One region of the Actinosynnema sp. NPDC050436 genome, then DNA from elsewhere that is predicted to be linked to it. Evidence: riboswitches for the same ligand, from Rfam matches in the RefSeq annotation. Region 1 holds a riboswitch; each other region holds the start of a gene.

Region 1 (3,267 bases):
TGTCGGTACCCGCTAATACGGTGCGCTGCATTGGCTGATCTTCGACCGACGAGGAGGCAGAATGGTCGAGGACTCCGGAGTCGACGAGCTGCTGCGGCAGTGGGCGGCTGAGCGCTCGGACGACGCCGAGTTGCAGGAGGTGAACCGGATCAAGGACGAGTGGCTGGCCGAGGCCCCGCCGTCCGCGCCGGGGATCCCCGTGCAACGGGCGAACGGCGGGTCGCGCGGACTGGTGCGGGTCGAATCCGCTGACCCGGCCTACGTGGCGGCGATGCGGAAGAGGGCACCCGAGGTGCCCGAGGTGCTGCTCGCGGCTGCCGCCAGCTACTGGCAGCTCGTGGGCGACCTGTCCGAGGCGGAGCGGTGGTGGGACGCGGGCATCAGCCCGTTGGACCAGCGCGCGCTCGACTACCGGGCGGCCGGGTTGACCCCCGCCGACCTGGGACGGCGCCTCGGCCCGATGACGGTGCTCCAGCACCTGCGTCGGGGCAGTGCGGCGGCCTGGTGCGTGGCCAGGTTGCAGCGGCAGCGCCGGGACGGCGTTGCGTGAACCAGCGCCGCGTTGTGAGGGCGCGGCGTCGAGTCGAACACCTGCACCAACCGGGAGGGCGGGCTCCTGTGCGAGGAGCCCCTTCCGCCGAGAAGTGAACTCCGCGAAGTAGTGTGGGAGGGTGCCCGGCACCCTCCTGACACCCAAGAGACTCGCCATCGCGGCGGTCTGCCTGGTGTCGCTGATCGTGTGCTGCGGCCTCGCCTACTGGCAGTGGGAGAGGTTCTCCGAGGCCGGCGGCACGTTCCAGAACCTCGGGTACGTCTTCCAGTGGCCGCTGTTCGGCCTGTTCCCCGTCTTCATGGTGTGGCGGATGCGCAAGCTCGCCGCCCAGCGCCGTGCCGAGGACGCCGCCGGGGGCAGCCGGGAGCCGGTGGCCGCCGCCCCGCGTCCGGCCGTTACCGTGGAACCCGTCAGAACACCCGCGCACGACGACGAGGACGACGAGCTGGCGGCCTACAACCGCTACCTCCGGGAGCTCAACGCGCGGGACCAGCGGTGAGCGAAGGCGGTCGGTAGGCGATGAGCGGTGCGTTGAGCCGGTTCCGGTTCATGGCTTACGTGGTCGGTGTCGGCCTGCTCCTGCTCGTGGTGGCGATGTTCGTCAAGTACGTCGGCGACAACTCCGGGATGATGGCCGTCGTCGGGCCCGTCCACGGCTTCCTGTACGCCGTCTACCTGGTCTTCACGGTCGACCTGGCGCTCAAGGCGCGGTGGTCGCTCAAGGGCTCCGCGCTGGTGCTGCTCGCGGGCACCATCCCGTTCGTGTCGTTCTACGCCGAGCGCAAGGTGGTCGAGAGCGTCAAGGAGGAACGTGCGCTGTGACCGCGTGCCCCACCCCCGCACCGTCCGCTGAGACGGCCGTGGGCGTGCGGCCGGCACCGGTCGGCGTGCCTGCGCGCGGCCGAGGTGTTCCGGCGTTCCCCCGCCTCTACAGGGGTTCGTTCCCGGTGCTGCACGGCGGACGCGCGGCCCGGAGCGGGTTCCCGGAGCGGGCCGTCGACGGCTCCGCGGGCGGGTTCCCGCTGCTCGGCGGCAGCGCGGCCGGGGTGCGCGGGTCGTCGGGTGGTCGGCCGGGCGGCAGGTTCTGTGACCCGGTCCCGGTTGACCGTGCCTACCAGGCACAACTAGCGTCTGGCGGTACCAACTGAACACGGCCGTCGATGTCGCGCGGGAGAGTCCCCGGAAGGGGCGCCGAAGGAGCAACTCCTCCCCGGAATCTCTCAGGCACAGCTACCGCCCGACGAAGGCAACTCTGGAAAGCAGGCGCTGCGCGCCTCGCCCACGGTGCAAGCCGCGCCCCGCGCGCGGTGAAGCTCTCAGGCTCATGACAGAGGGGGAGGCTCACTCGACGAGGAGTCTCCGATGGACCGTGTCATCCTTCACCAACGGCGACCGGCCGACCAGGTCGGTCTCGTCGCCGTGCCCGCCACCAGGGAGGACCACCCCGTGGAAACCCGCCGGACGCCGCTGCACGCCGAGCACGAGGCGCTGGGCGCCCAGTTCACCGACTTCGCGGGCTGGCGGATGCCGCTGCGCTACGACAGCGAGCTCGCCGAGCACCACGCCGTGCGCACGTCAGCGGGCCTGTTCGACCTGACGCACATGGGCGAGATCGTGCTGTCCGGCCCCGAGGCCGGCCGCGCGCTGGACCACGCGCTGGTCGGCCACGCGTCCGCGATCGGGGTCGGCCGCGCCCGCTACACCATGATCACCCAAGCGGACGGCGGCGTCCTGGACGACCTGATCGTCTACCGGACCGGCGAGCAGGAGTACCTGGTCGTGGCGAACGCCTCGAACGCGGCCGTCGTGTTCCAGGCGCTGGTCGAGCGCGCGGAGGGCTTCGACACCTCCGTCGTGGACAAGTCCGTCGACTACGCCCTGCTGGCGGTCCAGGGGCCGGCGTCCACCGCGATCCTGGCCGGTCTCACCACCACCGACCTCGCGTCGGTCAAGTACTACGCCTCCTACCCGACCGAGGTGGCCGGCCGGCCCGCGCTGCTCGCCCGCACCGGCTACACCGGCGAGGACGGCTTCGAGCTGTTCCTCGACCCGGCCGACGCGCCGGCGGTGTGGCAGGCGCTGCTGGAGGCGGGCCGCGAGCACGACCTCCGGCCCGCCGGCCTCGGCTGCCGCGACACGCTGCGCCTGGAGGCCGGGATGCCGCTGTACGGCAACGAGCTCAGCGCCGCGCGCACCCCGTACCACGCCAACCTGGGCCGCGTGGTGAAGCTGGACAAGCCGGAGGACTTCGTCGGCCGCGAGGCGCTGGCCGCCGTCGCCGAGCAGGGCGCGGAGGCGAAGCTGGTCGGCCTCAGGACCACGTCCCGCCGCGCGCCCCGGCACGGCTACCCGGTGCTGGACGCGTCCGGCTCGGTGGTCGGCGAGGTCACCAGCGGCGCGCTGTCGCCGACCCTGGGCTACTCGGTGGCGATGGCCTACGTGCCGCCGGCGCTGGCCGAGCCCGGCACCGCTCTGGCCGTCGACATCCGGGGCAGGCAGGAGCCCGTGGAAGTCGTCGCGCTGCCGTTCTACAAGCGAAACTCGTAAGGGAGACACCATGTCCGAGCACTTCAACACCTCCCTCGCGGAGTTCGACCCGGAGGTCGCCGAGGCCGTCGCGGCGGAGCTCGGCCGGCAGCAGGGCACCCTGGAGATGATCGCGTCGGAGAACTTCACCCCGGTGTCGGTGCTCCAGGCGCAGGGCTCCGTGCTGA
Region 2 (3,267 bases), on a different contig from region 1:
CTTGAGGGTGGACACGGGCTGTGCTCCTCCTGGTAAAGATCTGGGCGTCAGATGGGCGGGGCGGCTGGGCACGACCGCCCGCCGCCCGCTAGCATTGGTGGCGCGGCCCGCTCCCAGTGACCCCCAGGCTGGTTGAGCGGGCCGCCTTTTCATGCCCTCCACGTGCGAGAAGGGGCGCCCACCGTCGTGGTGGACGCCCCTCCTTCGCGGGTGCTCAGACTTCGAGCGGGGTGTGGGTGAGGCCGTGCGCCTCCGCGACCGGCTGGTAGGTCAGCAGGCCGTCGTGCGCGTTGAGGCCCAGCGCCAGCGCCTGGTCCGCGCGCAGCGCCGCCTCCCAGCCCTTGTCGGCCAGCGCGACCGCGTACGGCAGCGTCACGTTGGTCAGCGCGTAGGTGGACGTGCGCGGCACGGCACCGGGCATGTTGGCCACGCAGTAGAACACCGAGTCGTGCACCTGGTAGGTCGGCTCGGCGTGCGTGGTCGGCCGCGAGTCGGCGAAGCAGCCGCCCTGGTCGATGGCGATGTCGACGAGCACGGAGCCCGGCTTCATCTGCGCCACCAGCTCGTTGGAGACCAGCTTCGGGGCCTTCGCGCCCGGCACCAGCACCGCGCCGATGACCAGGTCGGCCTCCCGCACGGCCTGCTCGACCGAGTAGCGGTTCGACGTGACCGTGCGCAGCCGGCCCTGGTACAGGGCGTCGATGTGGCGCAGCCGGTCGACGTTGGTGTCCAGGATCTCGACGTCCGCGCCCAGGCCCACGGCGATGGTGGCCGCGTTCAGGCCCGCCACGCCGCCGCCGATCACGACGACCCGCGCCGGGTGCACGCCGGGCACGCCGCCGGGCAGCACGCCCCGGCCGCCGGACGGCTTCATCAGCGAGAACGCGCCGACCTGGGGCGCGAGCCTGCCCGCCACCTCGGACATCGGGGCCAGCAGCGGCAGCGCGCCGTTCGCGGTCTGCACCGTCTCGTAGGCGATCGCGGTGGTGCCGGAGTCCAGCAGCGCCTGCGTCAGCGGCTGGTCGGCCGCGAGGTGCAGGTACGTGAACAGGGTCTGGCCCTTGCGCAGCAGGGGGTACTCCCGCGCGATCGGCTCCTTGACCTTGAGCACCAGGTCGCCCTCGGCCCACACGTCCTCGGCGGTGGCCAGCACCTTCGCACCCGCCGCGAGGTACTCCTCGTCGGTGATGGCCGAGCCCAGGCCCGCGCCCGCCTCGACGAACACGTCGTGGCCGCGCACCGTCAGCTCGTGGGCGCCTGCGGGGGTCAGCGCGACGCGGTATTCGTGGTTCTTGATCTCGCGGGGTACTGAGATCCGCACGGAGGGCTCCTTCGGGGCGTTGTTAATGCCAAAGGTCCGGTACCGCCATCCGGCTGTCATCGTGCCGTTGGCACGAACGCGCACCTGCCGCGTTGTGCCGGTCGGACAACGGCGGAGGTGGCGTGAAGTCTCTGGACGCGCGTTGACACCCGAGTCGCCGACGACTTAGCGTGCTCGCGTCCGACCAACTGAACATCGGCCGGGGTGTCGCAGGCGACACCGGAACCCGAGCGGGAGAGCCTCCAGCACGTCTGGAGCGCCGAAGGAGCAAGCACCCCGCACACTCTCAGGCAACGAGAACCGCTCGGGCGAGGCGACTCTGGAAAGCGTGCTCACGCGCGCACCCACGGTGCAAGCCGCAGCGCTGCGGCGAAGCTCTCAGGTCCCAGGACAGAGAGGGGACCTGGCCGCGCGGACCGAGGAGCTGACGTGACTTTTCCGGACAACCTGCTGTACACGCCCGAGCACGAGTGGGTCGACTGGACCCCGGGTACCCAGGACCCCGTGGCGATCGGCATCACCTCCTACGCGGCGGAGTCGCTCGGCGACATCGTGTTCGTCCAGCTGCCGACCGTGGGCGAGCGCGTCAAGTCCGGCGACGTGTGCGGCGAGCTGGAGTCGACCAAGTCGGTGAGCGACCTGTACGCGCCGGTCAGCGGCGAGGTCGTGGAGGTCAACACCGAGGTGGCCGACGACCCGTCGCTGATCAACAACGACCCGTACGGCGCGGGCTGGCTGTTCAAGGTCGCCGTCGAGGACGCGACGGGCCTGCTGACCGCCGCGAAGTACGCGGAACTCACCGGGGACTGAGCGCCGTGGCGATCAGCGTCTTCGACCTGTTCTCCGTCGGCATCGGGCCGTCGAGCTCGCACACCGTCGGCCCCATGCGCGCGGCGACCATGTTCGTCGCGCGGCTCGGGCACCGGGCGCACTCGGTGGACCGCGTGCACGTCGAGCTGTTCGGCTCGCTGGGTGCGACCGGGCACGGCCACGGCAGCCCCAAGGCCGTGCTCCTGGGCTTGGAGGGGCACAAGCCGGAGGACGTCGACCCCACGGCGGCCGACGTGCGGGTGCAGGAGATCCGGGCCACCGGCAGGCTGCTGCTGGGCGGTGTGCGGGACATCCCGTTCACCGAGGACGCCGACCTGGTGATGCACCGCCGGAAGTCCCTCCCGCTGCACCCGAACGGGATGAGCTTCACCGCCTATTCCGGCGAAGAGGTGCTGGACGAGGCCGTGTACTACTCGGTCGGCGGCGGGTTCGTGGTGGACGAGACGGCGAGCGGCACCGACCGGATCAAGGCCGACGCCACCCCCATCGCGCACCCGTTCCTCAGCGGCGACGAGCTGCTGGCGCGCACCCGCGAGACCGGGCTGACCATCAGCGAGGTCATGCTCGCCAACGAGCTGTCCTGGCGCTCCGAGCACGACGTGCGCCAGGGCCTGCTGCACATCTGGCACGTGATGCAGGAGTGCGTGGAGCGCGGCTGCACCGAGGACGGCGTGCTGCCGGGCGGGCTGAAGGTGCGGCGGCGGGCCGCCGAGATGCGGCAGCGGCTCGCGGCCGAGCACTTCACCACCGACCCGTTGCGGGTGATGGACTGGGTGACCCTGTTCGCCCTGGCGGTGAACGAGGAGAACGCGGCCGGCGGTCGGGTGGTGACCGCGCCGACCAACGGCGCGGCGGGCATCGTGCCGGCGGTGCTGCACTACTACACGCGGTTCGTGCCGGGCGCGTCCGACGACGGCGTGGTGCGGTTCCTGCTCACGGCGGGCGCGGTGGGCGTGCTGTTCAAGGAGAACGCGTCGATCTCCGGTGCCGAGGTCGGCTGCCAGGGCGAGGTCGGCTCGGCGTGCTCGATGGCGGCCGGCGGCCTGGCCGAGGTGCTCGGCGGGACGCCGGAGCAGGTGGAGAACGCCGCCGAGATCGCCATGGAGCACAACCTC
Region 3 (3,267 bases), on a different contig from region 1:
CTTGGCGGGTAGCGTCGAAAGGGTACGTGGGGGATCCTCGTGGGATAGCGGGGACGCCAGAATTTCAGCGCGCTGAGGGAGGCGATACCCGATGAGCGAGATGCGCGTCGTCGGCGTGCGGGTGGAACTGCCCGCCAACCAGCCGATCCTGCTGCTGCGCGAGACCGAGGGCGAGCGCTACCTGCCGATCTGGATCGGGTCGGTCGAGGCCACCGCCATCGCCCTGGAACAACAGGGCGTGCGCCCCGCGCGGCCACTGACCCACGACCTGCTCAAGGACGTCATCGGGGCCCTGGGCCGCAACCTCGAACAGGTCCGCATCACCGACCTGCAGGAGGGCACCTACTTCGCCGAGCTGGTGTTCGACGGCGACGTCCGGGTGTCGGCGCGCCCGAGCGACTCGGTGGCCCTGGCGCTGCGGATCGGCGTGCCGATCCACGCGGAGGAGTCGGTGCTGGCCGAGGCCGGCCTGATCATCCCGGACGAGCAGGAGGACGAGGTCGAGAAGTTCCGCGAGTTCCTCGACTCGGTGTCGCCGGAGGACTTCCGGGGCGCGGACACGTAGCCCGGTCCCGGGCCGGGCGTGCCGCCGCGGCGCGCAGGTGGACGAGGTGGAGGCGGTCCGGCCCGGTGGGGTCGGACGGGCAGCCCGGAGCGGTCGCTCCGGGCTTTCGCGCGTTCGGGGCGCAGCGGGGCGGCAGCGGCCGGGTCCCGGCCGGCTGGGGAGTGCCCCGGGCGGTCCGGGACCCCGTGCCGGGAGCTGTTCGGGGGGCGCCGGGGGCCGTCCGGGCGGTCGGCCGGTGTGCACGACGGACGCTCGGTGGCGGGCTGTGAGTGGGCGTTTCGTCGGTTCGGGTGCCGGCTGCGCCACGAGGGGCCGGTGGTCCGGCCGCGAGTCGGGTCGGCCCCCCGTGGTGTGTGCGGTGAGTTGTGGATCAACCCGGTGTGCCACCCCCCGGTGTCACACTTCCGAATTACACAACGTCAGCGGTGATCGGCTAAACGATCACTAAACGTCACCCGAATGGCTTACGTCGGGCGTCTCTCTCAACCTCAACCTGAGGTTGAGGTGCGACACGCTCAGCGCGTCGCGTTGACCTGCCCCCTAGGCGGTCTTACCGTCGAACTCGGGTGAATTGCCACGGTGTGATTCCAACGCCGGGGCGGTTGCACGGTGGTCGCCGGCTGTCGTGGCCGGACCGAGGGGAGGCAGGCGTGGTCGAGGAAGCCATCCGGGCCGGATCCGGCGAACAGGGTGAGCTGTTCCCGGACTCCTCGCTGCCGGACGAGCTCGTGGGCTACCGAGGCCCTGCCGCGTGCCAGATCGCGGGCATCACCTACCGCCAGCTCGACTACTGGGCCCGCACCGGACTGGTCAACCCGACCATAAGGAGTGCCCAGGGCTCGGGCAGCCAGCGGCTGTACTCGTTCAAGGACATCCTGGTGCTCAAGGTGGTCAAGCGGCTGCTGGACACCGGGGTCTCGTTGCAGAACATCCGGGTCGCGGTCGACCACCTGCGCCGCCGGGGCGTGCAGGACCTGGCCCGGATCACGCTGTTCAGCGACGGCACGACGGTCTACGAGTGCACCTCGCCGGAGGAGGTCGTGGACCTGCTCCAGGGCGGTCAGGGGGTGTTCGGGATCGCGGTCAGCGGCGCGATGCGGGAGATCAGCGGCACCATCCACGAGTTCCCCGCCGAGCGCGCGGACGGCGGGGAGGTCGAGCACGCCCCGAACGACGAGCTGTCCCGCCGCCGGCGCACCCGCGCCACCGGCTGAGGCCCGCGCGCGTCGGTACCGCCAGGCCCGTCGGAGCGGTCCGGGGCGTCGGTCCGGCCGGGCCCCGCAGCCGCGACCCCGAAGTCCCGTGCCACCGGCTGAGATCCGCGTCGCGTCCGTGCGGGCCTGCGGGCCTGGTCCGGGTACCATTCGCGGGTAGTCGCTTTATCCCGCGCGGGAGAGTCCGAGCACGTCTCGGCGCCGAAGGAGCAAATCCTCCCCGGAACCTCTCAGGCGCAAGGACCGCGCGGGTGAGACGCCTCTGGAAAGCGGGTCGGTCCGCCGACCCCGCCGACGGTGCAAGCCCGGTCCGTTCCGACGGCCGGGTGAAGCTCTCAGGCGCCCCGACGGGCAGAAGACAGAGGGGGAGGGCAACGGCAGAAGTGTGCCCGTAGCCCCGGAGGCGTATCTATGACGCACGACCGCATCCCCCTCGCCGCTCTCGAGCACGGCACCCCCTTCGCCGACCGGCACGTGGGCCCCCGGCCGGCCGAGCTGGCCCGCATCCTCGACGTGATCGGCGTCGGCTCGCTGGAGGAGCTGGCGCAGCGCGCGGTGCCCGAGTCGATCCGGGAGCGCGACCTGGTGCTGGACCTGCCCGCGCCCGCCACGGAGACCGAGGCGCTGGCCGAGCTGCGCGCCCTGGCCGCTCGCAACAAGCCGCTCAAGCAGATGATCGGCCTGGGCTACTACGGCACCACCACCCCGCCGGTGATCCGCCGCAACGTGCTGGAGAGCCCGGCCTGGTACACCGCCTACACCCCCTACCAGCCGGAGATCTCGCAGGGCCGGCTGGAGGCGCTGCTGAACTTCCAGACCGTGGTGGCCGACCTGACCGGCCTGGCCCTGGCCAACGCGTCCATGCTGGACGAGTCCACGGCCGCCGCCGAGGCGATGACCCTGGTCCGCCGCGCCGGCCGGAGCAAGTCCGCCAAGTTCGTGGTCGACCAGGACACGCTGCCGCAGACGCTGGCCGTGATCGAGACCCGCGCCGAGCCGCTGGGCATCGAGGTCGTCACCGCCGACCTGTCGCAGGGCCTGGAGGGCCTCGGCCTGGGCGGCGACTTCTTCGGCGTGCTGCTGTCCTTCCCCGGCGCCTCCGGCGTGGTCCGCGACCAGGAGTCGCTGATCGCGGAGATCCACGCGGCCGGCGCGCAGGCCGTGGTGGCCGCCGACCTGCTGTCGCTGACCCTGCTGCGCCCGCCCGGCGAGATCGGCGCGGACGTCGTCGTCGGCACCACCCAGCGCTTCGGCGTGCCGATGGGCTTCGGCGGCCCGCACGCCGGGTACATGGCCGTCCGCGCGGGCCTGGAGCGCCAGCTCCCCGGCCGGCTGGTCGGCGTGTCGGTCGACGCCGACGGCAACCGCGCCTACCGGCTGGCGCTGCAGACCCGCGAACAGCACATCCGCCGCGAGAAGGCGACCAGCAACATCTGCACCGCGCAGGTCCTGCTGGCCGTGATCGCCTCCATGTACGCCGTGTACCAC

The links. A riboswitch is a leader RNA that binds a small molecule or an ion and turns the genes downstream of it on or off. The one in region 1 is predicted to bind glycine.
Region 2: linked by a shared signal. The riboswitch ahead of gcvH (glycine cleavage system protein GcvH) and the one ahead of gcvT (glycine cleavage system aminomethyltransferase GcvT) in region 1 are both predicted to bind glycine.
Region 3: linked by a shared signal. The riboswitch ahead of gcvP (aminomethyl-transferring glycine dehydrogenase) and the one ahead of gcvT (glycine cleavage system aminomethyltransferase GcvT) in region 1 are both predicted to bind glycine.

What each region holds. Positions count from the first base shown of each region.
Region 1 covers NZ_JBFAJV010000014.1:89,323-92,589, forward strand. Annotated here, with positions in the region: gene AB0I60_RS29040 (helix-turn-helix transcriptional regulator) at 62-550, shown strand; gene AB0I60_RS29045 (hypothetical protein) at 672-1,052, shown strand; gene AB0I60_RS29050 (DUF3817 domain-containing protein) at 1,073-1,375, shown strand; glycine riboswitch at 1,712-1,799, shown strand; glycine riboswitch at 1,800-1,894, shown strand; gene gcvT (glycine cleavage system aminomethyltransferase GcvT) at 1,916-3,100, shown strand; gene glyA (serine hydroxymethyltransferase) at 3,111-3,267, shown strand, end outside.
Region 2 covers NZ_JBFAJV010000015.1:7,152-10,418, forward strand. Annotated here, with positions in the region: gene ald (alanine dehydrogenase) at 215-1,321, opposite strand; glycine riboswitch at 1,543-1,634, shown strand; gene gcvH (glycine cleavage system protein GcvH) at 1,751-2,131, shown strand; gene AB0I60_RS29520 (L-serine ammonia-lyase) at 2,137-3,267, shown strand, end outside.
Region 3 covers NZ_JBFAJV010000010.1:250,287-253,553, reverse strand. Annotated here, with positions in the region: gene AB0I60_RS24365 (bifunctional nuclease family protein) at 92-565, shown strand; gene AB0I60_RS24360 (MerR family transcriptional regulator) at 1,216-1,779, shown strand; glycine riboswitch at 1,945-2,035, shown strand; gene gcvP (aminomethyl-transferring glycine dehydrogenase) at 2,191-3,267, shown strand, end outside.